Sandaracinus amylolyticus: one gene and its partner. The protein of the gene in region 1 interacts with the protein of each later gene in a pairwise test. Links are inferred from orthologs where the notes say so. Each region holds a gene or a part of one and is shown on either strand. Other genes may lie near its edges.

What was found.
Region 2: the proteins of groL (region 1) and DB32_RS10420 interact in binary tests that used the Escherichia coli proteins (3 or more experiments, as listed by UniProt). The link is inferred for Sandaracinus amylolyticus from one-to-one orthologs.

What each region holds. Positions count from the first base shown.
Region 1 is NZ_CP011125.1:3,858,993-3,874,580, forward strand. What follows is about bases 12,105-14,970. They hold groL (chaperonin GroEL), read right to left. Parts: upstream 14,422-14,970; coding sequence 12,787-14,421; downstream 12,105-12,786. Other genes in these bases: DB32_RS16515 (coiled-coil domain-containing protein), read left to right, coding at 12,105-12,674; groES (co-chaperone GroES), read right to left, coding at 14,463-14,750. Also shown: DB32_RS16485 (hypothetical protein), read left to right, coding at 192-1,019; DB32_RS16490 (vWA domain-containing protein), read right to left, coding at 1,035-3,116; DB32_RS16495 (DUF58 domain-containing protein), read right to left, coding at 3,116-4,021; DB32_RS49540 (AAA family ATPase), read right to left, coding at 4,021-5,058; DB32_RS49545 (peptidase MA family metallohydrolase), read right to left, coding at 5,084-6,664; DB32_RS16510 (DUF4175 family protein), read right to left, coding at 6,661-9,630; more of DB32_RS16515, read left to right, coding at 9,726-12,104; DB32_RS16530 (hypothetical protein), read left to right, coding at 15,056-15,588.
Region 2 is NZ_CP011125.1:2,474,815-2,490,378, forward strand. The notes cover bases 4,436-7,277. They hold DB32_RS10420 (nucleotide exchange factor GrpE), read right to left. Parts: upstream 6,219-7,277; coding sequence 5,652-6,218; downstream 4,436-5,651. Other genes in these bases: dnaK (molecular chaperone DnaK), read right to left, coding at 4,436-5,596; hrcA (heat-inducible transcriptional repressor HrcA), read right to left, coding at 6,341-7,277. Outside these bases: transcriptional activator NhaR, read right to left, coding at 1-838; DB32_RS10395 (hypothetical protein), read left to right, coding at 1,034-1,324; DB32_RS10400 (TerC family protein), read left to right, coding at 1,360-2,232; DB32_RS10405 (DNA-binding transcriptional response regulator), read left to right, coding at 2,305-2,742; DB32_RS10410 (TraB/GumN family protein), read right to left, coding at 2,743-3,786; more of dnaK, read right to left, coding at 3,791-4,435; more of hrcA, read right to left, coding at 7,278-7,468; DB32_RS49920 (hypothetical protein), read left to right, coding at 7,932-8,057; DB32_RS10430 (tetratricopeptide repeat protein), read left to right, coding at 8,237-10,642; DB32_RS10435 (AlkZ-related protein), read left to right, coding at 10,693-11,361; DB32_RS10440 (hypothetical protein), read left to right, coding at 11,558-11,983; DB32_RS10445 (serine/threonine-protein kinase), read right to left, coding at 12,014-13,768; DB32_RS10450 (hypothetical protein), read right to left, coding at 14,113-14,733; DB32_RS10455 (hypothetical protein), read right to left, coding at 14,697-15,564. UniProt on the Escherichia coli protein: Participates actively in the response to hyperosmotic and heat shock by preventing the aggregation of stress-denatured proteins, in association with DnaK and GrpE. It is the nucleotide exchange factor for DnaK and may function as a thermosensor.

The DNA of each region.
Region 1 (15,588 bases):
TCGACCTCGAGTGCTCCGGAGGAGGTGAGAACGTCGCGCGCGTCGATCTCGGGTGCTCCGGAGGAGGTGGGAACGTCGCGCGCGTCGATCGGGGTGCTCCGGAGGAGGTGGGAACGTCGCGCGCGTCGATCTCGGTCCTCGCGAGGACGTGAATCGTCCACGCGCGACGCAACGCCCGCGCGGACGCTCCGATGAGCTGGGTGCGCGGCGACGAAGGTCCTCGCCGCACCACGAAGGAGACGCCCGTGCCGAGCCCGATCGAGATCGACCTCCGCTCCTATGCCTCGAACATCCGTGTCACCGCCGAGAGCACGATGCCGCTCGCGCGCCGCATCCACAAGGCGCTGCCGGACGACGCGACGCCGGTCCAGACGCGCTACTGCCGCGAGGTCGTCCTCGCGGCGGAGCTGGTGCAGCGGGTGAAGTCGGAGCGGGACCGCCTGGCGCCCGAGAAGCTCCGGCCGATCAAGCTCGCCTTCCAGAACGACTGGGGCGCGCTGCACGACACGCTCGGCGGGATGAGCCGCGTCCGCGTCGGCGATCGCGGCGCCCGCGCGGCCAAGCTGCTCCAGACGCTGTTCACCGACGGGCTCGCGTTCACGCTCCTCGAGGCGGACGAAGCGTGGTCGGAGGCGAAGCGCCGCCTCGATCGCATCGACGCCGAGTCGCTCGAAGACGAGCTCACCGCGGTCGTCGGCGCCGAGGTCCTCGAGGGCGCGAAGCTCGGGACGCGCGAGCTCGCGGAAGCGATCGGCGTCGGCCGCGGCACGCGCGAGCTCGCGAGCCCCAACGGGCTCCAGGCTGCGCTCGCGGAGTTCGGCCGCGCCGTCGGCCAGTACATGCGCTCGCTGCTCGCCGACGTCGACGAGCGTGACCCCGCGACCGTGCACCGGTTCATCAAGGCCGTGGGCGCCGTCGACCTGTACCGCAGCACGCCGACGCGCGCACCGCAGAGCGAGACCCCGCCGCCGCGAGACGGCGCCCCGACGAACGGTGGAGGTGAGACCCCGGCGACGTGATCGCCGCGCGCGACGTCAGGCGGCGGGCGTGCCGCGCTCGCGGCGCGCCCGCGCGACGCGCAGCGTGCCCTCTGCGATCGCCATCAGCCCGACCAGCGCGAAGAGCCAGGGCGCCATCGAGCGACGCACCACCGTGCGGGTCGTGCTCCGCGCGACGCCGTCCTCGCGCGCGCCTTCTTCGTCGTCGCTCGCGAGCGCGCGCGGCGTCAGGTCGCTCTCGGCGTCGGGCGGCGCGATGACGAACGCGGAGCGCGGCGCTTCCTCGCGCGTGCGCTCGTCGGTCGAGACCTGCACGCGCCAGGCCCCGGCCTCGTCGATCGCGTTCAGATCGATCGGCCGCGCGAGCTCCGCCTCGTCGTGCTCGATCAGACGTCCGCTCGGCGCGATCAGCACCAGCTCGGTCGCGCCGGGCGGGGCGCGCAGCTCGGGCGCGTGACCCGGCGCGAACGGGACGTCGGGCATGCTCCCCGGCGGCGCGAGCGCGCGCACCAGGCGCACCGCGAGCGGCAGGAACCCGGGGCGATACGGGAGATCGCTCCACGCGTCGTCGAGCGTGGTGCCGAGGATCGCGACGCGGCGCGCCGGGTCGAGCACCAGCGCCGGCGTTCCGTCGGGCCACGCGAGCAGCACCTCGGCGCCCGCGTGGGGCTCCATCGCGAGCCGCTGCGTCGCGCGCACCGCCTCGAGGCCTGTCGCACCGGCGGGTAGGAGCGCGCTCGGTGCCTCCCCGCGCCTCATCCCGACGACCTCGCCGGTCGTCGCCGCGACGACGCGCGCCGGGAGCACCGACTCGAGGCGCGCCCACGCCCCGGGCTGCACCCGATCGCCCGCCGCGACGAGCAGCCCGCCGCCGCGCGCGACGTGCTCCGTGATCTTCGTCGCGAGCGCGCCTCCGCCGCGCAGCTCGACGTTCGCGAGCACCACGACGTCGACGTCGTCGAGGCTCGTCCCGAGGAACGTGTCGGGGTCGACCGCGCGCTGCACGAACCCACCTTCGGCGCGCGGCGCGAGCGAGAGCGCCTGCGCGAGGAAGCGCACCTCCTCGCCGCCTCCGCCGAGGCGACGCCGGCCGAGCATCTGGGGATCTCCGTCGACCATCAGCACGCGCGGAGCGGACGCCGGACGAAGCAGCACGCCGCGGCGATCGTCCAGCGGCAGCGCGTCGGGCTCGCTCGGCACCAGCGCGACCTCGGCGGTGGGATCGCTGCCGGTGGGCGCGTCGACGTGCAGCGTGGTGCGTCCGCCTCGCTCGGTGAGCGCGACGTCGCCGCGCGCCAGCTCGCTCGCGCCGCGACGGACCACGAGCGGCACGCGCTCCGCGGGGACGCCTCCGAACGAGCGCACCTCGACGGCGATCGCGAGCTGCCCGGGCGTGGTGGGATCGGGCGTCGCGAGCGCGGAGACGAGCGCGAGGTTCGGGGCGCCTTCGTCGGGCCCGATGCGCTCGTTCTCGATGGTCACGTCGCGCGCGGCGATCGGCTCGCCTTCGCTCGCGTGCTGCGCGTGATCGGAGAGCACGAGCACGCGCCGCAGCGGATGGCGCGCGCCCGCGAGCTGACGCGTGGCGAGCTCGACGGCGCCCGCGAGGTCGGTCCCGCGCGCGCCGCCGGCGCGCACGCCGTCGAGGCGCGAGCGGGCGAGGGCGAGATCGTCGGTCCGCGGCGCGAGCAGGCGCGGCGCGTCGCCCGCGAGGACGAGCACGACCTCGGACTCCGCCGGCAGCGCGCCGATCACCTCGCGCGCGCGATCGACCGCGGCATCGACGAGCGTGGCCCTGCCCGCCGTGCGCGACATCGACATCGAGTCGTCGATCACGATCGCGACGCTCGCCTGGCGCCCGTCGCCCCACGCGAGCGTCGCGCTGGCGAACGGCGCGGCGAGCGCGAGCGCCGCGAGCGCGACGAGCGCGATGCGCGACGCGAGCAGCAGATGATCGACGACCCGCACGCGGCGCCGGCTCGCGACGTCGGCCTTGCGCAGCAGCGCGATGGTCGGCAGCGCACGCACCGGCACGTCGCGCCGACGCAAGAGGTGCGCGACGATCGGCACGGCGACCGCGAGCAGCCCGAGCAGCGCCCAGGGCGCGGCGAAGCCCATCAGCGACGTCTCCCCGGCGCGGCGAGCACCTCGGCGAGCACGCGCTCGACGGGCTCGTCGGTGCGCACGAGGCGATAACGCGCGCCGGCGGCGGTGCAGCGCGCGCGGCACGTGTCGAGGAACGCCTGCAGCTCGCGGAGATACCCCTCGCGCAGCGCGGTCGGATCGACGTCGAGCGGGACCTCGCCCTCGAGCCCGTGGAAGCGCGTGGGGCCGTCGAACGGGAGCTCGAGCTCCTCGGGGTGCATGACCTGGAACACCCAGACCTCGTGCCCGCGGTGCACCAGCTGATCGATCGGCGTGAGCGCGTGGTCGCCGAAGTCGAGCAGATCGCTGGCGATGGCGACCACGCCGCGACGTCCCGCGCGCTCCGCCGCGGCGGTGAGCGCGGCTTGCAGATCGGTGCTCGCTTCCTTCTCGACCGGGGTCGCGAGCTCGCCGAGGACCAGCTCGAGGTGCGCGGGGCGCGAGCGCGCGGGCAGGCTCGCGATGACGTCGCGCGCGAAGCGCACCACGCCCGCGGCGTCGCCCTGACGCACCAGCACGAGCCCGAGCGCGGCGAGGAGCGTCGCGGCCTGCTCGGACTTGCTCGGGCCTTCGTCCGTCGCGCCCCGGAAGTCCATCGAGGCGGAGCTGTCGAGCACGAGCGTCGCGCGGAGCTGGGTCTCCTGCTCGAAGCGCTTGATCGTGTGGCGATCGCTGCGCGCGTAGGCGCGCCAGTCGAGGAGGCGGAGATCGTCGCCGGGGCGGTACTCGCGGTGCTCGACGAACACCACGCTCGCGCCGCGGTGCGGCGAGCGATGCACGCCCGAGAGCACGCCCTCGACCGCGCGGCGCGCCTTGAGCGAGAGGTTCGCGATCCGCGCGCGGATCGCGGGATCGAGCACCTGTCGCTCGCCGGACATCAGGCGCGCGTCGCCTCGAGCAGGCGCTGCACGAGATCCGCGGCGCGCACGCCCTCGGCCTCGGCGCGGAAGCTCGGGACGATGCGGTGGCGCAGCACGGGTGTCGCGAGCGCGCGCACGTCTTCGACCTCGGCGGCGAAGCGCCCGTCGAGCACCGCGCGCGCCTTCGCGCCGATCACCAGCGCCTGCGAGGCGCGCGGACCGGCGCCGAAGGCGACGTAGCTCTTCACGAAGTCGGGCGCGCCGCTCTCCTCGGGGCGCGAGAGCCGCACGAGCTTCACGGCGTGCTCGATGACGTGCGGCGCGACCGGCACGCGCGGAACGAGCGCCTGGAGGTCGAGGATCTCCGCCTGCGTGAGCACGGCGGTCGGCGGCTCGCCGATCGGCGCGGTGGTGCGGCGCACGATCTCCATCTCTTCGTCGGCGCTCGGATAGCCGACGTCGATCTGGAAGAGGAAGCGATCGAGCTGCGCCTCGGGCAGCGGGTACGTGCCCTCCTGCTCGATCGGGTTCTGCGTCGCGAACACGAGGTACGGCAGCTCGAGCGGGTAGGTCTTGCCGCCCGCGGTGACGCGCCCCTCGGCCATGGCCTGGAGCAGCGCGGCCTGGGTCTTCGGCGGCGTGCGGTTGATCTCGTCGGCGAGCAGGACGTTCGTGAACACCGGGCCCGGCACGAAGCGGAAGCGTCGCTCGCCGCTCGCGGGGTCTTCCTCGAGCACGTCGGTGCCGGTGATGTCGGTCGGCATCAGATCCGGCGTGAACTGGATGCGGCTCGAGCGCAGCGAGAGCACCTCGGCGAGCGTCGAGATGAGCAGCGTCTTCGCGAGCCCCGGCACGCCGACGAAGAGCCCGTGCCCGCGCGCGAAGAGCGAGATCAGCATCAGCTCGATGACGTCGTCCTGGCCGACGATGCGCTTCTTCACCTCGGCGACGAGGCGACGTCGCGCATCGGCGAGGCGCTCCACGCGCTCGACATCGGTCACCTCGGGGCGCTGCGCGGCTGCGCTCTCAGCGGGGCTGGTCCCGTCCACGTCGATCTCCACCACTGGCGTGTCTAGCTGGTTACCGCGACCCCTGCAGGTCGCGGCACATTCCGTTCTCGCGCGTCCGCTCGCTCTCGCTGGTCGCGACCTGCGCGAGATCGCAGTGCGGCTGGGGATCGAACGGGTTGAGGCGCAGAGCCTCGAGGCTCGCGGCGCGCGCTTGCTCGTGCTCGCCGCGCGCGAGGTGCGCCGAGCCGAGCACCGCCCAGAGCGGCTCGTGATCGGGCCAGCGCTCGGTGAGCGGCGTGAGCACGGCGATCGCGCGGTCGGGCGCGCCGCCCGCGAGCGAAGCGCGCGCGAGGCGGCTGCCGACGATCGGATCGCCCTCGGCGTTCTGCCACGCGCGGTCGTACTCGTGCGACGCGGCGAGCGGGCGCTGGCGCGACCACAGGAGATCGCCGATGCGCAGGTGACGGCGCGCGGTCTCGACGCGCACCTCCTGCGTGTCGTCGAGCTCAGCCTCGCCGTGGCGGAACACCGGTCGCGCGAGCGCGGGCGCCGGCCCTTGCGCTTCCGGGCGCTCGCGCAGCTCGGCGCGCCACGCGCGCTCGAGCTCGTCCCAGCTGGTGTCCGCGACCTCGGCGAACGCGGCGCGCGCGTCGGTCCCGTCGGCGACGAGCTGCACGACGCGTCGCAATCCATCGCGCCCGTGCACGCGACGGAATCGCTCGACGAACGTCGAGACCTGCGCGAACGCGAGCGCGGCGTCCTCGGCGCTCGGGAGCATCGCGATCGACGGATGCAGCCGATCGAACGAGAGCAGCTGGTTCTCCTGCACCGCGCGGCGCAACAGGAAGTCGCTGGCGGGATCGAGCCGCACCGCGGGCTCACCACCGCGCCACGTGCGCTCGAGGAAGCGCGCGACGCCCTCCTGCATCCACACCGGCGCGCGATCGCGCGACGCGCGCGAGAGCACCATGTGCACGAATTCGTGGCCCAGCGTGTCGGCCCACGGATAGCCGCGCACCAGCGCGCGCGGGCTGGTGATCATCAGGCGATCCCACTTGCAGAGCGCGATGGTGCCGGTGCGCTCGATCTCCTCGACGGAGAGGCTCGACACCTCCGAGAGCGTCGCGGCGGTCGGGTAGATCTCGACGCGGATCGGGCCGGGCACACGCACGCCGAGCTCGCGCTGCATCGCCTCGTCGGCGGCGCGCATCGTCTCGATCGCGTACTCGGCGAGCACCCGATCGGGGCCCGGCGCGAAGCGCACGACGTAGCGACCGTCCTCCGAGCGCTGCTCGACCTGGCGGCGCGTGACCTCGCGCGTCGCCCACATGAGCCGGTAGATCTCGACGCGCTCCTCGGCCGAGCGCAGGTGCGTCGCGCGCACCACCGAGGCCGCGCCGTCGCGCGCCGCGCCCGCGTAGTCGCCGCGCACGAAGCGCAGCATCGCGCGCTCCCAGCGCACGTCGGGATCGTCGGGATAGGTCGTCGCGAGCGACGCGAGGATCGGCTCGGCCTCCTCGATGCGCACCTCGTCGATCGCGATCGCCGCGTCGCGCAGGCGCGCACCATCGGCGCCCGGCGGGAGCGCGTGCGCCAGCGAGGGCGCGAGCACCGACAGCGAGAACGCGATCGCGAGCGCGCGCAGCTTCATCGCAGGAGCCCTTCGTAGTAGCGCTGCACCGAGTCCTCGTATCCCTGGGGCGGCGACTCGCCCATGGCATCCAGCAGCCGCCTGCGGAGATCCATGGGCCCCTCGAACTGATTCGGATCGTGGATCTGCACGCGGCGCCGGAAATCGGGGGCCGCGCTGCCGTCGTCGCCGCCTCCACCGCCGCCGCTCGAGCGCTGCATGTCCTGCTCGATCTGCTCGCGCAGCTCGGTGAGGCGCCGCGCCGCTTCTTCCTGGGCGCGCGACGCGGTCGCGGGATCGCCGCGATCGAGCCCGCGCGCGCCTTCCTCCATGAGGCGCGCGATCTCGCCGAGCTGCTCGGCGGCATCAGGCGAGAGCGGCTGACCGTCGGGGCCCGCTTCGAACGCCTCGGCGAGATCGCCCGCCGCGCCGCGCGCGGTGCGCTGTCGCGGCGCGTCGCCCGAGAGCTGTCCGCGCTCGCCGTCGCCGAGGTGATCGCCGAGGTCGGGCAGCGCCTCGTCGAGCGACGCGCGCAGCTCCGAGAGGCGTCGCTCGGCTTGCTGCGCAGCATGCGCGGCGCGCGAGGTCTGGCCCTCGTGGCCGGGGAACATCATCGCGTCGAGCGCGAGGTCGCGCGAGAGATCGCCGAGCTGCTCCTCGGCGCTCGCGACCATGCGGCTGGCCTCGCCGAGATCGCCGGTCGAGAGCGCGTCCTCGGCGTCGCGGATGCGCTGCTGGATGGCGTCGAACGAGTCGCGCTCGAGCGAGGTGAGGCGCTCGCGATCGATCGGCGAGAGCGCCTCGCGCACTTCGCGCGCGCGTCCCGCGAGACGGCGTGCTGCTTCTTCGCCGCGCGCGCCCGCGGCTTCGAGGGCGCGGCGCGCCGCGGATCCCCGCACGTCGGTGGTGCGGCGCGCGAGCTCGCGCTGCTCGCCCTCGAGCCCGTGGAGGCGATCGAGCGCGTCGGCGAGCGCTTGATCGCGCGGGCCGAAGCGCTCCTCGCCGAAGCTCTCCTCGCTCGCGCCGAGCGCGCGCGCGAGCGCGTCGATCTCTTGCTCGAGGCGCGTGAGGGCCTGGCTCGCGGCGTCGAGGTCGCCGCGCTCGACCGACTCGCGCAGCTGCTCGAGCGCCTGCTGGGTCTCGCGCGCCTCGGCCTCCTGCGCGTTCGCGAACTCTTGCGGCACCGCGGTGCCGAGACGCGACATGCGGGCGCGCAGATCCTCGAGCCGCTGCTGGGCGCGCGCGATCGCGGCGAGCAGCGCGGCGCGCGCCTCGGGCGTGTCGGCGCGCTGGAGCTCGCGGAGCAGCGAGGCGATCTCGCGGCGCAGCGACTCGAGCTCGCGGGCGATCGCCGCCGCGTCCTCGATGCGCGCGCGCGTCAGCAGATCGGCGAGGAGCAGCACGTCGTCCTCGAGCTCGGTGACCGAGCGCGCGTCGATGCGCTGCCGCAACGCGAGCGCGCCGACGTTCGGGACGTGCGCGCGCATCTCTTCGAACAGCAAGCGCCGGATGCGCGTGCTCGCCTCGCCGTAGAGCGCCGCGTCGGTGCGGCGCGTCTCGCCGGAGCGCGCGCGCGACGCGAATCCGTCGAGCGAGAAGAGCAGACGCTCGGTGACGCCGCGCAGCGAGTCGAAGCGAGCGCGCGCTTGTGCCTCCTGGTCGGTCACCGGTAGCTCGAGGCGATCGGCGAGCGTGCTCACCGCGAGATCGACGAGCTCCTGGAGCGCACCGAGGGACTCGTCGCGCCGCGTCGCCTCGGACGCGAGCGTGAGCGTGCGCGTCTCCGAGCGCCCGACGTGCGGTCCACTGACGTCGTCGCCGTCGCTCGCTTCGATCCACACCTCGACGCGATCGCCCGGTGACGCGCCGAGATCGCCGAGCGCGAGCTGATCGTCGCCGGTGAGCTCGGTGCGACCCGCCTCGGGCGTCGCGATGCGGCGTCGCTGCTCGCGACCGTCGGCGCCCTTCACCACGAGATCCACGGCGGCGACGCCGACGTCGTCGTGCGCTTCGAAGAGCACGGTGAGCGTCTCGGTGCCCTCGACGATCGCGTCCTCGGCGGGCGAGAGCATCGAGACGCGCGGCGTCTCGTCGGGGAGCACGTGGATCGAGCGCACCGTCGCGTCGCGCGCCCAGCGACCGTCGTCGGCGCGCAGGCGAATGCTCAGCGGGCCATCGGTGCGCACGAGGAATCGCGCGACCCAGCGCTCGCCGTCGCGCTCCATCGCGACCTCGGTGCCCGCCGCGTCGAGCGTCGCCGCGGTGGCGTCGAAGCGGGCGCGCCCCGAGAGCTCGACGCTGGTGCCGAGCGGGAGCTCGAGGCGCGAAGGATCGGCGATCACCGTCGCGCCGCGCCCGAGGTACCCCGGGAACACGAGGCGCGCCTGCACCGCCTCGAGCGCGGCCGCGACGCGCGTTCCTTCCGCGTCCTGCTCGCCCGGATGCACGAGCGCCCACGCGCCCGCCGCCGCGCGATCGACACCGAGCACGACGCCCGCCGCGATCCCGAGCGCGACGGCGCCGCCGATCACCGTCGGATGTCGCAGCCAGCGCCCGGCGGGCACCACACGATCGGCGGGCACCCGCGCGATCTCGGCGCCCAGACGCTGGGCGTGCGCGGCGACGAGCTCGCTCGACGCGCCGGCCGCGACCGGCGCCGCGCTCAGCTCGAACGCCGTGCGCAGCGGCGAGACCAGCTCGGGCCGCATCGAGGCGACGAGCCGCGCCGCGCCGCTCCCCGCGAGGGCGCGCGCCGGTGCGATCGCGAGCCCGCCAGCGACCGCCGCGCCGACGATCGCGCACGACCACACCAGGATCACGATCGCGGACGCGGCGAGCGGCCCCGCGATCCACGCCCCGATCGCCAGCACCGCCGTCGCCGTCCCGAGCGCCGCAGCGACGGCGCGCGCGGCGAGCAGGAGCGTGGCGCGCGCGCGGAGGCGGGCGAGGTAGCGAGAGGCCGCCGTCGCGGCCTGGGACGGAGGCACGCCGGGAATCTAGCACCCGCTCTCCCGACCGGGACCCGCGCGCGCGACGGAAGCGCTCCGACGCTCGACGAGGCTGATATAGTGCGGCCCCCCACATGCCCAGGATCATCCCGGAGAGCGCGCGCGAGCACGCCGATCTCGCCCTCGCGGTCTACGTCGAGGAGCTCGCCGCGCGACGTCGCGTGCTCTTCGTCGGCGACGCCGCGAGCGCAGTCCCCGAGCGTCTTTCGAGCGTGGCGCGCTCGGTCGAGGTCGTCTCACCGCGGACCCGTACCCGCGGGACCCGTCGCGGCGGTCGCATCCTGCCTCGGCCCTGGCCGTCGGCGCAGGACGCGCGGTCGTGGGACCTCGTGCTGGTCCCCGACCTGCTCTGGGCCGGGCTTCCCGCGCCGGAGCGCATCGGCGAGATGGCGGAGTGGCTCACGCCGCGCGGTGTGCTCGTCGTCGGCGCGGAAGAGCGCGAGGACGGGATCGACTACGGCGCGCTCTACGATCTGCTGTCGCGCCGGTTCGAGTGGGTGCGGATGCTCGGGCAGGCGCCCTTCGCGGGTTGGTCGGTCGTCGACTACGCGCCGCAGTCGCGCGAGCTCGAGGTGACGTTCGACGGGTCGCTGCTCGGCGGGAGCGGCGAGGAAGCAGCGCGTCACATCGCGCTGTGCGCGGCGCGCGAGGTCGTGCTCGATCCCTATTCGATCGTGCAGGTGCCCTCGAGCGCGAGCCGCGAGCGCGCCGTCGTCGAGCGTCCGCGCGAGGCGGAGCGTGCGCCGCGCGAGGACCTGCAGCTGCAGGCGCGCCTGGCGCAGCTCGAGGCGCAGCTGCGCGATCGCCAGGAGGACGTCGGTCGCGCGGGTGAGCGCGCGAGCGAGCTGGAGCGCGAGGTCGAGGCGCTGCGTGCGCGCGGTGAGCACGCCGAGCGTCGTCTCGATCAGGCGCAGCGCGAGATCTCGCGGGGCGCGCAGAAGCTCGACGAGGCGCGCGCGCGCGCCGACGCGCTGACCCAGGAGCTCGAGGCCGCGAAGGGCGAGATCGCAGCGCTCGCGAAGGTCGAGACGGTCGACGAGGACTACGCGCGCGTCGAAGCGTCGCTCGCGGAGCGGGCGCGCGAGCTGACCGATCTGCGCGGCGAGGTCGAGCGGCGCGGCGTGCTGGTGCGCGATCTCGTCGAGGAGCTGGTCGAGGCGCGCGCGCAGCGCGGAGCGACGGGCCCGACGCCGCCGGGCGGTGGCGGCGGTCGCGACGATGCGGAGCTGCGCGCGGCGCTCGAGGCGGCGCGGCGTCGCGCGGTCGACGCCGAGGCGGCGGTCGTGGAAGCGGGCTACCGGCTCGATCAGGTGCGCGCCGAGCTCGAGCAGTGCCGTCGCGCTCGAGAGACGGAGCGCGAGCAGGCGTCGCGCGACATCGCGTTCGCGCAGGGCACGATGCGCGGCCTGTCGTCGCGCCTCGCGGAGACCGAGGAGCTGCGGCGGCTCGCCGAGGCGCGGCTCGCGCTCTCGCAGGACGACGTCGCGTCGGCGCGGCTGCGCACGCGCGAGCTGGAGCGCGATCTCGAGAACGCGCGAGAGCAGGTCGAGCTCGCGATCGTGCGCGCGCAGGGCGCGCCGCCGTCCTCGCCGATCGCGATCGAGCCGGGCGCGCTGGATCGACTGCGCGAGCTCGAGGCCGAGGCGTCGCAGCGGGAAGGGCGTCTGTACGGCGCGCTGCTGAAGGCGCGCGAGCACGCGGTCGAGGCCCAGGGCGAGCAGCGTCGGCTCGCGCGCGAGCTCGCGAAGGCGGAGGACGAGGCGCGCGCCGCGCGCAACGACGCGACCACGCAGCGCGCCGAGCTCGAGGCACGGCTCGGACAGCTCGCCGACGAAGCGACGCGCGCGCTCGCGGACACCGAGGCCCGCGGTCGTGAGCTCGCGACGGCACGCGCCGCGGCCGACGCGCACTCGCGAGAGCTCGCGGTGCTGCGCGGCGAGCGCGACGGGATCGTGTGGCGCCTCGCGGATGCCGAAGCCGCGGTGCGCGACGCCCAGGCGCGTCTCGCCGCGACGCCGGCGCCGGTCGCCGCGCCGATCGAGAGCCCCGAGCTCCACGACCTCCGCCAGCGCGTCGAGGTGCTCGGCGCGTCGGTCGGCGTATGGACGCAGCGCGCGCAGGAAGCCGCATCGCGCGCAGATGCAGAAGCGACGCGTGCTGCGGATCTCGCGGTGCGCCTGTCGACGCGCGACGCGCTGGTCGGTCGCGTGCAGAGCGAGCTCGCGAGCGCATCGGCACGACGCGACGGTCTCGAGCGCCGCATCCGCGAGCTCGACGGCGCGGTCGCGGAGCTGCGCGACCAGCTCGCGTCCGCGCGCGCCGTGGCAGAGGTGCGCGCCGACGAAGAACGGCGCGAGCTCGAGGCGCGTGACGCGCGCATCGCCGACTCCGAGCGCGCGAGAGAGCGCCTCGCCCGCGAGCACGAAGAGACGCGCCGCGCGCTCGCAGAGGCGCGCCAGATCCTCTCGTCGATCGCCAGCGGGCTCGACACCGGCGCCGTCGCGGCGGCCGCGCCCGCGAGCGACGCGCGCCTTCGCGAGCAGCTGCGCGACCTGCAGCGCGAGGCCGAAGATCGCGAGCTCATGCTCCGCTCGCTCACCGCGCAGCTCCAGGATCGCGACGATCGCCTGCGCGCGCTCGAGCGCATGAAGTCCGGCGAGGCGCCCGGCGACGAGCGCGAGCTCGTGCAGCGCGTGCTGATGGCGGAAGAGCGCGCGGTGCGCTTCGAGCGCGAGCTCGAGCAAGAGCGCCAGGCGCGCCGACACGCCGAGCAGAACGGCGGCTCCGCCGAGCGCGACGCCGATCTGCGCCGCCTGCACCAGACGCTCGGTGATCGAGACGCGCAGCTGATGGTCCTCGAGGGCCGCATCACGCAGTCGGAGCGCGAGCAGCGCTCGATGCGCGACGCGTTCGCCCAGGCGCGCGCGAGCCTCGAGACGCTCCTCGGCGAGATCGCGAACGATCAGCGCGCCGAGGCCGCCGATCGCATCGCGTCGATGCTGCGTCTCCTCCGCCGTTACTGAGCTGGCCCGGGGGAGGCTGCGCGCCTCCCCTCTCGACTCCCGCCCCGGAAAGACGAAGGCCGCGCCCTCCGAGGAGAGCGCGGCCTTCTTCGTTCAGCGCGTCAGCGGTGGATCAGAAATCCATGCCGCCGGGGCCGTGCGCGTGACCGCCGCCCGCCGCCGCCTTCTCCTCCTTCGGGAGCTCGGCGATGAGCGCCTCGGTCGTGAGCATGAGGCTCGCGACCGACGACGCGTTCTGCAGCGCGGTGCGGACGACCTTCGTCGGGTCGATGACGCCGGCCGAGATCAGGTCCTCGTACGAGTCGCGCGCGGCGTTGTAGCCGAAGCCGCCCTTGCCGTTCTTGACCTTGTCGACGACGATCGAGCCCTCGACGCCCGCGTTCGCCGAGATCTGGCGCAGGGGCTCCTCGATCGCGCGGCGCACGATGCGCACGCCGACCGCCTGCTCGTCGCTGAGCTTGAGGCCGTCGAGCGCCGACTGCGCGCGAAGGAGCGCCACGCCACCGCCGGGGACGATGCCCTCCTCGACGGCCGCGCGGGTCGCGTGGAGCGCGTCCTCGACGCGCGCCTTCTTCTCCTTCATCTCGACCTCGGTCGCCGCGCCGACCTTGATGACCGCGACGCCGCCGACGAGCTTCGCGAGGCGCTCCTGGAGCTTCTCGCGATCGTAGTCGCTCGTCGTGTCCTCGATCTGCTTCTTGATCGTCTCGATGCGGCCCTTGATCGCGTCCTTCGCGCCCACGCCGTCGACGATCGTCGTGTTCTCCTTGTCGATCCGGACGCGCTTCGCGCGGCCGAGATCGTTCAGGGTCACGTTCTCGAGCTTGATCCCGAGCTCCTCGCTGACGACCTCACCACCCGTCAGGATGGCGATGTCCTTCAGCATCTCCTTGCGGCGATCGCCGAAGCCCGGCGCCTTCACCGCCGCGACGTGTAGCGTGCCGCGGAGCTTGTTCACGACGAGCGTCGCGAGCGCCTCGCCCTCGACGTCCTCCGAGAGGATGAGGAGCGGCTTCTGCTGACGCGCGATCGCCTCGAGGACCGGGAGGAGGTCCTTCATGTTCGAGATCTTCTTCTCGGAGATCAGGATGTAGGCGTCCTCGAGGATCGCCTCCATGCGCTCCGGATCCGTCACGAAGTAGGGCGACAGGTAGCCGCGGTCGAACTGCATGCCCTCGACGACGTCGAGCGTGGTCTCGAGGCCCTTCGCCTCCTCGACCGTGATGACGCCTTCCTTGCCGACCTTCTCCATCGCCTCGGCGAGGATCTTGCCGATCGTCTCGTCGCCGTTCGCCGAGATCGTGCCGACCTGCGCGATCTCCTTCGGGTCCTTCGTCGGCTTCGAGAGCTTCTTCAGCTCCTCGGTGATCGCCGCGACGGCCGCGTCGATGCCGCGCTTGAGCTCCATCGGGTTGTGGCCCGCGGCCACCATCTTCGAGCCCTCGCGGTAGACCGCCTGCGCGAGCACGGTCGCCGTCGTGGTGCCGTCACCCGCGACGTCCGACGTCTTGCTGGCGACCTCGCGCACCATCTGCGCGCCCATGTTCTCGAACTTGTCCGCGAGCTCGATCTCCTTCGCGACCGTCACGCCGTCCTTCGTGACCGTCGGAGCGCCGAAGCTCTTCTCGATGACGACGTTGCGGCCCTTGGGGCCCAGCGTGACCTTCACCGCGTTCGCGAGCGTGTTGACGCCGGCGAGAATGCGGTCGCGCGCGGTCGTATCGTAGAGAATTTCCTTGGCTGCCATGTTCTTCGTCTCCGTCTTCCGCTGAAGTCAGTCTTTCGAGATCACTCCACGATGCCGACGATGTCGTCTTCGCGGAGGATCACCATCTCCTGGCCGTCGACCTTGATCTCCTGGCCGCTGTACTTGCCGAAGAGGACGCGATCGCCGGGCTTGACCTCGAGCTTCCGGACCGAGCCGTCCTCGAGGATCTTGCCGCTGCCGACGGCGATCACCTTGCCCTCGACCGGCTTTTCCTTCGCCGTGTCGGGGATGATGATCCCGCCCTTGGTCTTCTCCTCTTCCTTCACGCGCTGGATGAGCACGCGGTCGTGCAGGGGACGAATCGCCATGTCTGAGCCCTCCTTGGGGGTCCGATTTGCACTTCGTTAGCACTCGCACCCGGCGAGTGCTGACAGCGGGCCGGGAACCTAACCTGGGCCCTGCAACGGTCAAGATGGCCCCTCGCGATTTTCTCGCGACGCTGCGGACGCCAATGATTCCGTGCGGTTGCGCCGGTTCGTGGCGGCGCGTTGGCACTCGCGGCGCGCGGCTGCCGACGACGCGCCGGAGACATTCCGGAAACCACCGGAACACTTGGGGAATTCTTCGCGCCGCCGCCTCCGTGCCGTAGATTTTCTCGGCAGAAGCCTCGGAGGTGAGCACCGTGATCGAGACGTTCGCCGACCTGCGGTTCTGGTTTCGTGAGCGGCTGGACGATGCGCTGGGTCGCCACCGGATCGACGCGCCCGAGGAGACCCGCGCCTACCTCGTCGAGCTGCTCGCGGCGATGGGGCTCGGGCGGCGCCGTGCGCCAGGGCTCCGCCCGCTCGCGCTGCAGCTGAAGGACGCGCGCGAAGCGCAGGGCATCGAGCGGCTCCGGCTGTACCGCGCGCTGGGCGACGACGCGCTCTGTCTCGCCGGGCTCTTCCGCGATCACATCGAGGGGCGCGGGCTGAGCGCCGGCTACGTGCACACGATGGGCGGCGGTGCGTACGAGAGCGCCGGCGTGCTCGCGGTGCAGAGCGCGAACGAGGCCGTGCGGATCGACGTCTATCGCGATCTCTCGCGGCGGTTCGCGACGTTCGCGGAGCTGCTCGAGGAGGTCCGCGAGACGACGACGCTGCGCACGCCGCAGGACATCGTGAAGCTCTACGACCGCTGGCGTCGCACCGGCTCGCCCAGGCTCGC
Region 2 (15,564 bases), 1.4 Mb from region 1 along the record:
GGCGATCGACGGTGATCACGTAGAAGCGCTGGCGCACGTCCTCGAGCTCGCCGACGCGCTGCACGCCGTACTGCTCGCGGATCTCGTCCTCGATGACCGACGGCGCGGCGAACACGCCGACGCCGGCGCGGCCGAAGGCGCCGAGCAGCGCGTAGTCCTGGAACTCACCGCGGATGCGCGCGCGGATGGAGCGCTCCTCGAGCCATCGCTCGATCGCGCGCCGCATGAACGTGCTCTCGATCGGCACGAGCAGCGGCTCGCCCTCGAGCGACTGCGGGAAGCGGCGACGCAGCCGTCGTGCGGTCGCGGGCGCGGCGAAGAACGTGACGCCGCACTCACCGAGCAAGTGGCTGTACGCGCGGATCGGCGAGCCCGACTCGACCGGCGCCTCGGCGATCACCGCATCGATCGTGTGCACCGCGAGATCCGCGAGCAGCCGATCCTGGCGATCCTCGTAGCAGACGAGCCGCAGCTCGCTCGCGAGCTCCAGCGCGGGCTGCAGGAGCCGCTGCACGATCAGCTTCGGCACCTCGTCCGCCGCTCCGACGACGAGCCGCGGGTGGCGCCGCGTGGGCAGACCTTCGAGCGAGTCCTGCAGCTCGCTGCCGAGCGAGAAGATCTCGTCCGCGTAGCGCATGACGTGCGCGCCGGTGTCGGTCAGCACGAGCTTGCCGCCGCGGCGATGGAAGAGCTGCACCTCGAGCGCGTCCTCGAGCGCCTTGAGCTGTCCGCTGAGCGTCGGCTGCGCGAGCCGCAGCTTGCGGCTGGCCGCGGACACGCTCCCTTCGCGCGCGATGGTCCAGAAATAGAGCAGATGATGGTAATTCAGCCACTTCATCACGCGTCTCCGGTGCCATCGAGTTTCACGATGGACGGTGCTCTATTTATCTCTTCGCCAATAGGAGCGCGAGCCGCTAGGAACAGCAGGTCTGCTCGTGGCGGAGGGCGTGATGGACGTCGTGGATGAAGCAATCCACGCACCGTCGCCGGACGGGTGCGTGCGCGGCACGGGTGGGAGCCCCGCGCGGTCGGGATGACGCGAGCTCGTGAGCCCCGTCGTGCGCGGGGCTTCGACGGGCGCGCACCGCGCGTGAAGCGCGCGGCGGTCGGCGCTGCGCTCGGTCATTTCCTGGCGGTCGGCTCGGCGGCTGCGCTCACGACGATGTCGCGCGATCAGCCCGCGCGCGCCCTCGCGATCTTCGCGTTCCTCGTGGGCTGGGCGCTCGTCGCGAAGGCGGAGAGCCGCGTCGGCGTCCATCCGCGCGCGCCCCGTCGCGATCGCTCCAAGGAGGCCCTGCGTTGTCCGAACGGTCGCTACCACTGATCGCCTGGCTCGCGTTCTTCGCGTTCGTCGTCGCGATGCTCGCGCTCGATCTCGGCGTGCTCCACCGATCGACGCGCACCGTCTCGATGCGCGAGGCCGCGCGCTGGAGCGCCATCTGGGTCGGTCTCGCGATCGGCTTCGATCTCCTGGTGTGGGCCACGCTCGGCGCGGGCCCCGCGCTCGACTTCGCGACCGCGTACGTCATCGAGAAATCGCTCTCGGTCGACAACCTCTTCGTTTTCCTCGTGGTGTTCGGGGCGCTGCGGATCGGCCCCGAGCACCAACATCGCGTGCTCTTCTGGGGCATCCTCGGCGCGCTCGTGATGCGCGGCGCGATGATCGCGGCCGGGCTCGAGCTGCTCTCGCGCTTCCACTGGCTGATCTACGTGTTCGGCGGCGTGCTCGTCGTCACCGGGCTCAAGCTGCTGCGCGGCTGGTATCGCGGCGAGGACGACGAAGAAGCGGCGCTCGAGAACGGACGACTGTTCCGCTTCGTGCGTCGCTGGATCCCGTCGACGACGTCGCTGCACGGCGGGCGCTTCTTCGTGATCGAGAACGGTCGTCGCGTCGCGACGCCGCTGCTGGTCGCGCTCGTTCTGGTCGAGCTCACCGACGTGGTGTTCGCGCTCGACTCGATCCCCGCCGTGGTCGCGGTGAGCCGCGATCCCTTCATCGTCTTCACGTCGAACGTCTTCGCGATCCTCGGCCTGCGGAACCTCTACTTCCTGCTCGCGGGCGCGGTCGAGAAGCTGCACCACCTCAAGCTCGGCCTCTCCGCGGTGCTCGTGTTCGTCGGCGCGAAGATGGCGCTCGTCGACGTCGTGTCGATCCCGCCGCTCGTGTCGCTCGCGATCGTGACGACGATGCTCGCGCTGCCTTTCGTGGTCGGCCGCGCTCGTCGCGCCTGATTCCGCATCGACCCCTCGCGCGCGTCGCGCTCGTCGCGGCGCGCGTTTCTTTTTTCGCGCCTGGAGAACCCCATGATGAACAACGACCACCACGACGTCGCGGAGCTCGTCGTCCTCGTCGACGACGACAGCGCGAGCCTGCGCGAGATCCGCCGCGTGCTCGAGGAGATCGGCCTGCGAGTGCTCGGCTTCACCGCGGCGAGCGCCGCGCTCGCAGCCGCGCTCTCGCGCCGCCCCGACGCGATCGTCATCGCGCACGCCGGCGTCGACGTCGAAGGGCTCGCGCTCGCCGATCGCGTGCGCGCCGCGCACGGCGACGAGTCCCCGGCGTTCGTCGCGATCGCCCGATCCCCCGCCGCGCTCGGCCCGGTCGCGCGCCGCGCCTACGACGTGATCCTCCGCCGTCCCGTCGGGGTCGACGAGCTGGTCGGCGCGATCGACGATGCGCTCGTGCTGCGCGCGTCGCGCCTCACGCGGCGGTCCGCGCGCCGCGCACGCGCCGCCGAATGATCAGGGCAGCACGCCCGCTTCGCGCGATCGCCCGAGGTCGCGCGGGGGCGCGCTGCCCGGCGCGGCACCGAGGCGACGCACGCGCGTCCCCGTCGACGCGATGCGCGCGAGCGCACCGTCGTCACCGACCACGTCGCACGCAGGCAGCGCGACGAACGCGCGCCCTTGTCCGAGCTGCGCGGCGATCGTCGTCGCCCATGCCTCGATGCGCGCCGCGCGCTCCGCGCGCCGCGCTTCGGCGAGCGCACCTTCTCCGAGCGACGCCTCGCACGCGCTCGCGAGCGCGCGATCGTCGGCCGACGTGTACGCGCTCCGCAGCGCGCTCCACCGCGCACGCCACGCATCGACGTTCGTCAGCGCATCGTGCAGCCCCTCGAGCGACACGTCGCGCGGGATCGCAGCGAGCCGCTCCGCCGCCTGCTCGTGCGTGTCGAGCGACACGATCGGCGCGCCCTGCATGCGCGCCCACGCGAGCACGTCGCCGATCACGCTCGACGTCGAGATCGCATGCGGCACCGGGTTGCGCCCGTCGGCCTCCGCCTCGACCTCCGCCATCCGCACCCGCACGAGGTGCTCGACGAGGATCATCGGCGGAATGCGCCGCAGCGACTCGTCGGGGATCGCCGGACCGAGCTGCGCGCGCAGCGCGGCCCACGCCTCCGCGCCGAGCATGCGATCGAGCCGATCACGACGTCCCATCAGCGCGCTCTCGGGCACGTGATCGAGCGCCACGGCCTCGCGCGGATCGAACGTCGTCACGATCGCGCGCGAGAGATCGAGCGCGCCGTCGTGCGGCTCCGGCAGCGCGTGTCGCATCGTCGTCCCGAACGGCAACGCCGCGTGCACGTAGCTCGCCTCGGCCTCGTCGCCGACCTCCCAGAGCAACACCGGCGGCGTCCACGCCTCGCGCTGGCGCTCCGCGAGCCGCGACTCCTCGAGCGTCTCCTGCCGCGACACGTCCGCGCTCTCGACGCGTCGTGGAGCGCTGCCTCCGCACGCCGCGCACAGCGCGACGACGATCCCGATCACGCACGCATGCCGCAAGGCCTCAGCCTCCGTACATCGACTCGGCGATCTTGTACGCGCTGAGCTCGAGCGACTGCAGCGCCTCGCGGATCGCGATCGCGTCGCCCTCTTCGAGCGTCGCCTTCAGCGTCGCGATGTCCTTCTTCACGACGTCGATCACGCTCGGCGGCACGAGCTCGGCGCACTCCACGACCGCCTTCTCGCTCGTGTAGAGCAGCGCGGCCGCGCTGTTCTTCAGCTCCGCGAGCTCCTTGCGCTTCGCGTCGCTCTGCTTGTGCTTCTCCGCGTCGCCGACGAGCCCTTCGATCTGTTCCTTCGTCAGACCGCTCGACGCGACGACGCGCACCTTCTGCTCGCGTCCGCTGCGGATGTCCTTCGCCCCGACGTGCACGATACCGTCCGCGTCGATCTCGAAGCGCACCTCGATCTCCGGCACGCCGCGCGGCGCGGGCGGGATCGGCGCGAGCTCGAACTTCGCGAGCGACTTGTTGTCGGCGGCCATCTGGCGCTCGCCCTGGAGCACGTGGATCGGCACGAACGGCTGGTTGTCGACGCTCGTCGTGAAGATCTCCGACGCGCTGCACGGGATCGTCGTGTTGCGCGAGATCAGCGTGTGGAAGATCCCGCCGCCGACCTCCACACCGAGCGAGAGCGGCGTGACGTCGAGGAGGAGCACCTCCTCCATCTGACCTTCCATCGACGCGGCCTGGATCGCCGCGCCCACGGCGACGACCTCGTCGGGGTTCACGCCCTTGTGCGGCGGGCGCCCGAAGAACTCGCTCACCTTGCGCTGCACGAGCGGCATGCGCGTCATGCCGCCGACGAGGATCACCTCGTCGATGTCCTTCGTCGTGATCCCCGCGTCCTTGAGCGCCTTCGCGCAGGGCCCGAGCGTGCCCTCGACGAGATCACCGATCAGGATCTCCAGCTCGCTCCGCCGCAGCGCGCTCACGAGGTGCTTGGGCCCCGTCGCGTCCGCCGCGATGAACGGCAGGTTGATCTCGGTCTCGAGCGCGGTGGAGAGCTCGTGCTTCGCCTTCTCCGCCTGCTCCTTGAGGCGCTGGAGCGCGACGCGATCCTTCCGCAGATCGATCCCGCGGTTCTCCTTCGCGAACGTGCCCGCGAGGTGATCGACGAGCACGCGATCGAAGTCCTCGCCACCGAGGTGCGTGTCGCCGTTGGTCGAGAGCACCTTGAACACGCCCTCGGCGATCTCGAGGATCGAGATGTCGAACGTGCCGCCGCCGAGGTCGTAGACCGCGATGCGCCCGTTCTTCTTCTTCTCGAGCCCGTACGCGAGCGCCGCCGCGGTCGGCTCGTTGATGATCCGCTTGATCTCGAGGCCCGCGATCTTGCCCGCGTCGCGCGTCGCCTGGCGCTGCGCGTCGTCGAAGTACGCGGGCACCGTGACCACCGCGCCGTCGACCTTCGTGCCGAGGTACGCCTCGGCGGTCTCCTTCATCTTCGCGAGCACCATCGCGGAGACTTCGGGCGGCGACATCTCGCGCTCGCCGATCGCGACCCACGCGTCGCCGTTCATCGCCTGCACGACGCGATAGGGCACCGACTGCGCGTGCCGCTTCGCCTCGGAGCTCTCGAAGCGGCGGCCCATCAGGCGCTTCACCGCGAACACGGTGTTCTCCGGGTTCGTGACCGCCTGACGCCGCGCGACGCTGCCCACCCGCCGCTCGCCGTCGCGCGTGAACGCGACGACGGACGGCGTGGTGCGCGAGCCCTCGGCGTTCGGGATCACGATCGGCTCGCCGTTCTCGACGATCGCGACGCACGAGTTCGTCGTGCCGAGATCGATGCCGATGACCTTGCTCATGACGCCGGAACGAGAGCCCAATCGTACACAAGTGACGCGCGCGAGCGCGTGCGAATCAGGCGCTCGCGGTCGGCTTGCGCGCGACCACGACCATCGCGGGACGCACCAAGCGCTCCCCGAGCTTGTACCCGGCGACCACCTCCGCGATGACCGTGCCCGGCGGATGCTCGTCGGTCTCGGTCTGCTGGATGGCGTCGTGCACCGACGGGTCGAAGCGCTGACCCACCGTGGGCACGCGCGTGATGCCGATGCGCTGCGACTGATCCTCGAAGAGCTTGAGGACCATCTTGATCCCGTCGACGATCGCCGCGACGTCGCTCGCCGCGCCCGCTGCCTGCACCGCGCGCTCGAGGTTGTCGAAGACCGGCAGCATCTCGCGCACCGCGTCCTCGCGCCCGCGGCGCTCCGCGTCCTCGAGCTCCTTCTTCGTGCGCTTGCGGAAGTTGTCGTAGTCCGCGGCGGTGCGGAGCAGCTGCTCCTTCAGGCGATCGCGCTCTTCGCGCAGCGCGTTCACGACGGCGCCCGAGCCGGAATCGGCGTCGGTCAGCGTCTCGGTCCCGCTCGGCGCGTCCTCGGCGTCGATCAGCGTGGCCGTGGTGTCGTCCCGTTCTTCTCCGCTCACGTCCTGGCGCTCCTTCGACTCGATCGCTCGAGATCGAGTGGCATGGGGCCCCCGACTGTAAGCAGCCATCCTCCGCACCTCAAGCACCCTCATGTTCGAGAGCGCGGAGGGTGCTCACCGTTTCAGGCGCCGGATGCTTCGCCGAGCGGGGGCTCGTCGTCGTCGTCGCGCAGCGAGTCGCCGTTCAGCACGTCGGTCGTGATCTGCGCGGCGAAGCTCACGAGCGGCATCAGCTTCGCGTAGTCCATGCGCGTCGGGCCGATGATCCCGAGGCTCCCCGCGCGCACCCCGCCCGCGCGGTAGTTCGCGGAGATCACGCCGACGTCCGGCACGTCGACGATGTTCGCCTCGGACCCGAGCAGCACCTGCACGCCGCCCGCCGCGAGGGTGCGATCGAGCAGGTCGAGGAGCTTCTCCTTCTCCTCGAACGCGCGCAGGAAGCCGCGGATCTTCTCGGCGTCCGCGAACTCCGGGCGGTCGAAGAGCACGCCTTGCCCTTCGATGATCACGTCCTCTTCGCGCGCCGGGCCCGCCGTCGCGGCGTCGAGCATCTGCTTGGCGCGCCGCCCGAGACGATCGTACGCGCCGCGCTCGTCGGCCATCGCGCGCGCGAGCTCCTCGCGCACCTCGCGCAGCGTGCGCTCGGTCAGCAGCGACGAGAGCAGGTTGTGGATCCGCTCCATGTCACCGGAGTCGGGCAGCTCCGGGACCTCGACGATGCGGTTCTGGATCGTGCCCGAGCGCGTCACGATCACCGCCAGCACCTGCTTCTCCGAGAGCGGCATGAAGCGGATCTGCGTGACCTGCTCGACCTCGGTGCGCGGCCGCGACACGAGCGCTGCGGCGCCCGTGAGCGACGCGAGCAGCCGTCCCGCCTCGCGCAGCACGTCGTCCACACCGGGGCGCAGCTGCCGCATGCGCGCGAGGATCGCCGCACGATCCTCGGCCGCGACCTCGCGCATCTGCGAGAGCGCGTCGATGAACACGCGGAAGCCCACCTCGGTCGGGACGCGGCCCGCGCTGTGGTGCGGCTGGGCGAGGCAGCCCGCTTCCTCGAGATCCGCGAGCTCGTTGCGGATCGTCGCGGGCGAGAGGTTGATTCCGTAGCGCTTCGAGAGCCGACGCGAGCCGACGGGCTCTCCGGTCGCGATGTACTCGGACACGACCGCGTAGAGGATCCGACGGGCCCGATAGCTCAGCTCGGGCCTTCGCAGCGGGACCACGGTCGGTTGGAAGGGCGCGGACGGCATCGTCTTTTGACGACCGTGGAATTGCTAGAAGTACGCCGCGCTGGTGTCAAGCGAGATGGCAGCGCTCGTCGATCGACGGACCGTGTGCCGGCCGAGCACCGAATTCGGATCGCAGCGGGATCGCGCGGAACGCCTTGCGCGAAAACACTCCATTTTCCGGTGACCGCCTGCGCCTTCGTGCAGGCGCGGCGTGCCGAAGCCTTGTTGACACCGAGCGAGGCCGCTATCCTCCTCCGTGTTCGATCCGGATTCTCCGGAGCGGACACCCCACAGAGCACGGCGGATGGGCCACCACAGCCCCGCAATGGTGCGAAATCCCGACGAAACTTCACGGTTTCGGCAAACGGGCGCCGAAAGGCTCCCGGGGGTTCCTGCCGTGACGTACGAGGGGGTGCTCGCGGCTCGAGCGCAGGATGCGCTCGCCTCGTCTCGACTCTTCCGGGCCGTGCTCGGAGGAGCCGCGATGATCGGCGCATCGACGAACCTGCCCGAGCGCCCCCCCGCCATGGAACGCCTCGACGCGAGCGCGGCCATTCGCTGCCGCAGCCCGGAGGCGCCGGCATTTGCCGGGGAGGGAGAAGGCCAGTGAATAGTACGCAGTGTTTCTCGAAGATCGTGTTCGCGCTCTCGCTGGAGGTTCTGTCGGACTGACGGCCCCTCCCCGATGAGCTGAGAGGGTGGCGGGTCTGGCAGCCCACCACCCTCTCGCCTTTTAAGGCGCTCGCCTTTCTCTGGAAGCGTGTGAGCGGTTGACGCATCATCGCCCCGTTGGCGCAGCAGGGCGACAGCGAGAAGCGCGAGCGCTCCGACTTCTTCTCGGTCGAGGAAGCGAAGCGGTCGATCCCGAAGATCACCGCGGTCCCCGAGACGAAGGAAGAGATCCGCCGCCGCCGCGTGCGACGCGTCTCGATCGCGGTGGTGAGCACGGTCAGCGCGCTCGCGCTCATCGCGCTCGCGGTGTACCTGCTGCATCGGCGCGAGATCGATCAGGCGCGGCTCGAGGTGGAGCGCACCGGGCGCGCGGACGCGATCGAGGACGCGCTCGCGGCGCTCGACGGGGAGACCGGCGCCGGCGACGTCGCGCTCGCGGCGCGCGTCCACGCGACGGCCGAGCTCGCGGGCATCACGGGCCATCGCGCGCCCGCGGAGCAGCTCCTCGCGTCGCACGATCCTGCTGCGGACGGCGCGTCCGATCACCGGATCGCGCAGACCTACCTCGCGCTCGCGCAGGGCGACGCGAACGCGGCGGCGCAGCACGCGTCGGCGCTCGTCGCGCGTGGGCCGCGCGCCGCCGAGGCGGGGTACGCACGGGCGCTGGTCGCGCTGGCGATCGGCAACGTGCAGCAGGCGCTCGCGGCGGCGCAGGCGTCGTCGCAGGAGATGGATCGCCAGGACGCGCCGCGGGTGCGCGCGCTGCTCGGGCTGGTGTCGGCGCGCAGCGGCGCGCCGATCGCGATCGAGGGGGATGCGATCCCGCTGCGGCTCGCGCGCGCGCGGGTGCGCTGGGACGCGGGCGAGCAGCGCGATCAGCTGGGCAGCGAGGTCGCGCCGATCGCGGAGGACGCGAGCGCGACGCCCGCCGAGCGCGCGTGGGCACAGCTGCTCACCGGGCTGTCGGCGATCGACGCGGGCGACACGGAGACCGCAACGCGCTCGATCGAAGCGGCCGCGGGCGCGCCGCCGCCGGGCGACGAGCTCTTCCGAGTGCAGCTCGCGGAGGCGTGGCTCGCGCTCGGTCGGCGCACCGAGGCGCAGGCGATCGCGGACGCGCTCTCGCCGGGGATCTCGACGGATGCAGGACGCCGCGCGCAGCTCGCGGCCGAGCTGCACCTCGCGTCGGCGCGGATCGATCAGGCGGAGAGCGCGCTGAGCGGTGCGCCCGCGGGCCCGCGGACGTCGCTGCTGCGCGCGCGGATCGCGGACGCGCGCGGACAGGTGGCGCCGGCGCGTGCGCTCTACGAGGAAGCGGCTCGCGCACCGGCCGAGCGGATCGCAGCGAACCTCGGGCTCGCATCGATGCTGGTGGGCACCGGCGCGGCGCAGGAGGCGATCGCGCTCGTCGATCCGCTGCTCGAGCAGCGCGCGACGCACCCGCGGATCGCGGCGACCGCGGCGAGCGCGCACACGGGCGCCGGCGATCGCGCGCGCGGTCTCGCGATCGCGCAGCGCGCGCTCGAGGCGCATCCGCGCGAGCCGCTCCTGCTCGCGGCGAAGGCGCGCGTGCACCTCGCGTCGAGCGAGTGGCAGCCCGCGCTCGACGCGCTCCGGATCGCGACCGAGGTCGCGCCGCGCGATCCCGCGCTCCAGGCCGAGCGTGGTCGTGCCGCGATGGAGCTCGGTCAGCTCGACGAGGCGCGGCGTGCGTACGAGACGTCGATCGAGGTCGAGCCCGCGCAGCCCGAGGTGCTGCGGGCGCTGCTCTCGATCCAGCTCCAGCAGCGCGACCTCGAGGCCGCGGGCGCGACGATCGCGCGCATCGACGCCGCGAACGTGACGAGCCTCGAGATCGAGCAGCTGCGCGCGCGCTGGCTCGTCGACACGATGGCCGGCGCCGAGGGGCTCTCCGCGCTTCGCCGCGCGCGCCGCACGTCGCGTCGCGATCTCGCGCTCGCGTACGCGCAGGGGCGCCTCTACATGCAGGCCGAGCGCTGGTTCGAGGCGATCGAGGCGTTCCAGGACGCGCTGCCGGAGTCGGGCGCGACCGAACGGCGCGACGTGTTCCTGTGGCGCGCGCTGGCCCTCGCGCGTGCGCGACGCGAGACGATGGTCGAGCAGCTCGCGGAGCAGATCCGCGAGGGCGCGACCGAGGCGCCGATGACGCGCGCCGAGGAGGCGCGGCTGCTCACCGCCGAGGCGTGGCTCGCCTTCATGGACGAGACGCTCCCGCGCGCGAGCGTCTACGGACGTCGCGCGCTCGATCTCGACGGGACGAACGCCGACGCGCTGGTGCTGATGGGCGCGATCGAGGATCAGCAGCGACGCGACGGAAGCGCGCGGTATCGACGCGCGATGGAAGCCCCGTCGCCGAGCGTCGAGGCGTACGGACGGCTCGCGCTCGTCGGAGAGATGAACGCAGAGCGCTGCGGGCTCGCTCGTCGCTACCTGCGCGCTGCGCCCGAGGGTGGGATCGCGAGCGCGCTGCGCGAGCGCGTCGCGACGTGCCCCGCGCAGTAGGGACCGGCGGGGCTTCGACCGCCTTCGAGCGCGCCTACGTAGGTCGATGAATGGCTCGCGCGCCGACGCTGGCCTCGGCGATCGCGGCGATCGATCGCGCGGGTGTGCTGCTCGTCTATCCGATCGAGAACCGCTCCGAGCCGCCCTCGCTGTGGCATCGCTTCTATCCGGGCGAGCGGATGCGCTGGGACTGGGACGAGAGCGGCGACGAGCGCGTGGTCGGGATGTGGCGCCTGCGCGAGCGTCTCGCCCGCTCGCGGCGCGTCGTGTACTCGAAGTGGTTCCGCAACCGCGCGACGTTCTTCTCGCGCGCGCTCTTCACCGCGATGCTCTGCGAGCTGCGCGCGACCGGGCGCATCCGCGAAGGGCTCGAGCCCGACGCGCTCGACGTGCTCGCCGCGCTCGAGTCGGACTCGCCGCTCGGCGCGAAGCAGCTGCGCGCCGCGTCCGGGCTCACCGCTCGCGCGTTCGAGAGCGCGTACCAGCGCGCGCTGCGCGAGCTCTTCGCGCGCGCGCTGATCGTCGGGTTCGGCGAGATCGACGAAGGCGCGTTCCCTTCGCTCGCGATCGGCGCGACGCGCACGCTGTTCGAGGATCTGTGGGACGAGGCGGGCGCGATGGATCCGATGGAAGCATCGCGCACCATCGCGGCGTTCCTGCCGCACGGCTCGGCGTTCGCGAAGCACCACGCGAAGATCCTCGCGACCGTGCGCGGGTGAGCACGCCGACGCTGCGCGTTCGCGCAAGAGTTGCGCGCGTACGGTGCGGTTTCCGCGCCGCATCGGTTCGCTAATTCATTCATGATTCCAAGTGGTTGCGCGATGGAGCGCGCGGCCTCGGCGGTGCGACGTTCGTTGCACCGAGGGGACGCAGCGACGCGCCGACGCGCGGCGCTCCACGAGGAGAGAGGGAGTCATGGCGAACCTGAACATGGGCGGCTTCACGACGGCGGATGCGGGCGAGGGCAACGTGAGCCTTCCGAAGGCGGCGATCGGTGCGGTCGCGGGCGCATTCGCGGTCGGGCTGCTCTACGGCATCATCGGGCGCTTCGTCGGCGAGTACTCGTACGTCGCGTTCCTGATCGGCGCGGCGTCGGGCGTGGGCTCGATGAAGCTCGGCGGTGGGCGCTCGATGGTCGCGGGCGGGATCGCGGCGGCGTCGACGCTCGCGGCGGTGCTCTTCGCGAAGGTGATCGTCGGCGCGCCCGAGGGCTGGAGCTGGCTCGAGTACCACACGCAGATGTTCGACATCATCTTCTGCTACGTCGCCGCGCCGGTCGCCGCGTTCTTCGCCGCGGGCACCGATCAGGCGCGCGAGCTGCTGAAGAAGCTGCCCGTCTGAGCGCGCGCGCGCGACGAACGAGGCCGCGCGTCAGCGGATCGTGAGCGTGTACGGGCCGGTCTCGCCGGCGCTGAAGCTCGTCACGATCACGCGATACACGCCGGTCTCGTCGAGCGTCTGATCGAGCATCGAGTTCGTGCCCGTCGCGTCGTCGTTGTCGCGCTGGCGACCCGACGGGAAGCGCAGGATCAAGTACGTGTCGAAGCTCGGCGACGCGAGCTCGACGTGCACGTGCTGCCCGGCGCTGAACGACATCTCGTAGAAGTCCATGTACTCGCCGGTGCTCAGCGTCTGATCGCCCGGGCCGAGGGTGCCGCCGTGGACACCCGCGCCTCCGGCGCTGCCGCTCGAGCCCGCGACCACGCCGCGCACGAGCTCGATCTGCTGCACCTGCCCGGCGCTCACGTCGACGCGCTGCGAGGCCATCGTCGCGCCCGCGATCTGCACCTCCACGACGTGCGATCCCGCGGCGAGCACGACGTCCTGGCCGCCGATGAGCACCGGGCCCTGCGGCGCGCCGTCGATCACGAGCTGACCCGGGATCGTCGTCATGACGCGCAGCGTGCCTGTGCCCTGCGAGGCCGCGCCGTTGCCCGAGAACGCCGCGTACGCGCCGACTGCGACCACCCCGGCGACCGCGAGCAGGCCCAGGCCGATCACGAGCCCGCCGATCACGAGGAGGCGCCCCGAGCCCGACCCGCTGCGCGGCACTGGCGAGACGGCGGGCGGAGGCGTCACGTGCGCGGGGGTCGGCACGCCGCCGAACGAAGCCGCGCTCGGATGCGGCGCCGAGGGCACGTGCGCGCCGTACGAGGGCTGCGGCGTGACCTGCGGGGCGGGCGTCGCGCCGTAGCTCTGCTGCGAGGGCGTGCCGTAGCTCTGCGGCGGAGCGACCGGGAGCATCACCTGCGAGGGGGCGACCGGGCCGGTCGCGATGCCCGCGCTCTTGCCGCGCGCGACGCGCAGCTCGCCGAGCAGCTCGCGCGCGTCCTTCGGTCGCTTGTCGGCTTCCTTCGCGAGGCAGCGATCGACGAGCGCCGCGATCGCGTGCGGCGTCGCGGGCGCGGCGTGCGCGAGCGGCTCGTGCGGCTTGCTCACCGCGTGCACGACGATCGCGCTCGCGGTCTCGCCGCCGAACGGAGGGCTCCCGGAGAGCGCCTCGTAGAGCATCGCGCCGACGGCCCACACGTCCGCGGGGAAGCTGACGCTGCGGGCGCTCATCGCCTGCTCGGGCGCCATGTAGTGCGGCGTGCCCATCGCCATGCCGGTCTGCGTGACCGACTGGGACTTCTCGTCGAGGTCGCGCGCGATGCCGAAGTCGAGGAGCTTGAGCACCTCGCGCCCGTCGCGCTCGCGGTGGAGGAAGACGTTCTCGGGCTTGAGGTCGCGGTGCACGATCCCGCGCGCGTGCGCGGCGGCGAGGGGATCGAGCATCGCCTCGAAGAGGTCGAGCACCTGATCGCGCGTGAGCCCGCCGCGTGCGAGGCGATCGCGCATCGTCTCGCCGCGCAGCAGCTCCATCGCGACGAAGAGCGAGCCGTCCTGCGTGTCGAACCCCGCGTCGTGCACCTCGACGATGCCGTCGTGGCCGATCTGCGCGGGCGCGCTCACCTCCCGGAGGAAGCGCTGCCGTGCGTTCTCGTCGCGACCGATGTGCGGGAAGAGGATCTTGAGGGCGACGGTCTGCTTCGTGAGGTGGTGCTGCGCCTCGTAGACGGCGCCCATGCCGCCTTCCGCGATCTTGCGAACGATCTCGTAGCGTCCACCGATCAACCTGCCCGCCACGTGCTCCTCCGTCGTCCGCGCGCCGCGCGCTCGGGATCGCGTGCAGCGTAGAGCAGAACGCGGGGCGCGAGCGAGCGCATCACGACGGAGTCTACGTCGGCCGGCGCCGCGATCTTGGCTGCGACCTGCCGATCAGGGCAGGGGCTTTGGAGCGACTCGTTCGCGTGGCTCGTGAGGTCGAGCGTGGTCGTGCCGAACGCGTCGTCGCCGAAGACGCCGTTGGCGGGGAGCGCGAGAGGCCGAAGGGCACGTCTCCGGGACCCGCGGGGATCAGCTCGGAGATCTCGCCGGACGCCGTGATCGCGAAGAGCACGGGCACGCCGTCGTCGCGCTTCGCGCACGCATCACTCGGCGCGCACCAATCGATGGCAGTGCGGACAGACGTCGTCGGGTGTCGGCGCGGACTGGAGGAAGCGCCACGAGCAGTACGGGCACTCGATCTCGCGCGGCACCGCGGCGCGCGGCGCGGGATCGGTCTGGTACGCGACGAGCGAGCCCGTGCGCCCGCATCCACACGACGCTCCGTCGAGGTGCGTGCCTTGCGGAACGAGGTAGGTGCCGTCGCATTCGGTACAGCGGACGCGCATCGGCGTGAACGTGACGAAGCCCGTCGCCGGATCGACGGCGCCGACCTGACGGCGCCATGCGTAGAGGACCTCGCCTCTCCATGCTCGCTCGATCGCGCCTTCGAGGAGGCCACGCCGCCAGTCGACGAGCAGCTCGGTGATCCCCGCCGTGACGAGGATCTCGCCGTGATCGATCGCCTCCGAGGGCGACATGCGACCGAGCATCACGATCTCGGTGGGCATTCCGCCCGGTGCATCGATGTCCGCGAGGTGCTGCACGATGGGCGCGTGGAGATCCCATCGCGCGATCGCGACCACGATCGCGAACGTCGGATCGTGCACGCCGAAGATGCCGGGCGGGATCAGCTCGAGCTTCGCGACACGCGTGATGACGCCCACCACGGCGGCATGGCGGGCGATCTCGAGCTTCCACGCGAGGAGCGCGTCGCGGTGGCGCGTGGTGCGCTCCGTCGCATCGACGATCGCGGGCGGTGTCGCGTCCGGCGCGAGCGGCGGGAGGAACGAGCCCAGGCGGACGATCTCGCCCGAGGGATCGACGACGCGTCGCCACCGTCGATCGCGCATCGCGCTCGGCGCGGAGGGCGCTTCCGAGTCGCGCACCGCGGGCGCGTCACGACGCGCGTCGCGTCGTCGGATGGCGGTGGCTCGACGGGCGGTGAGGTCTCGTCGGGTGTCGGTTCGATCGCCACGATCGGCGACTCGAGCTCCGGCTCGCTCGGGCGCGTCGTGTCGAGGATCGCGAGCACGCGTGCGTCGAGCATCGCGCTCCACTCGGCGCGGGCACGCGCGAGCGCGTCATCGAGCGTCGTGCTGTCGATCGTCTCCGCGTCTGCCGCGATGCGCCATGCGAGCGCGCGCAGCGCGCCCTCCAGCATCGGCTCGAGCTCGGACGGACCGCGTCGGTCGATCATCGCGAGGGTCTCGAGCGCGACGGCGTGCGCGCGTGCTCGTGCAGCCGCGCGCTGCGCATCGCGCAGCACCTCCGCGCGCTCCACGCCGCGCTCGATGCGCCAGCTGATGTCCCGCAGCGCCTGGTCCGCGTCGATCATCCGCTCCGACGCGCGCTCGGTCTCGCGGTCGATCACACCCGACATCGCGCTCGACAGCGGCGCGTGCACGATCACGCGGAGCGCGTCGCGCACCGCATCCTCGAGGACCTCGCCGTCGAGCGCACCGGTGGCGATCTCGATCGCGATCGATCGCAGCAGC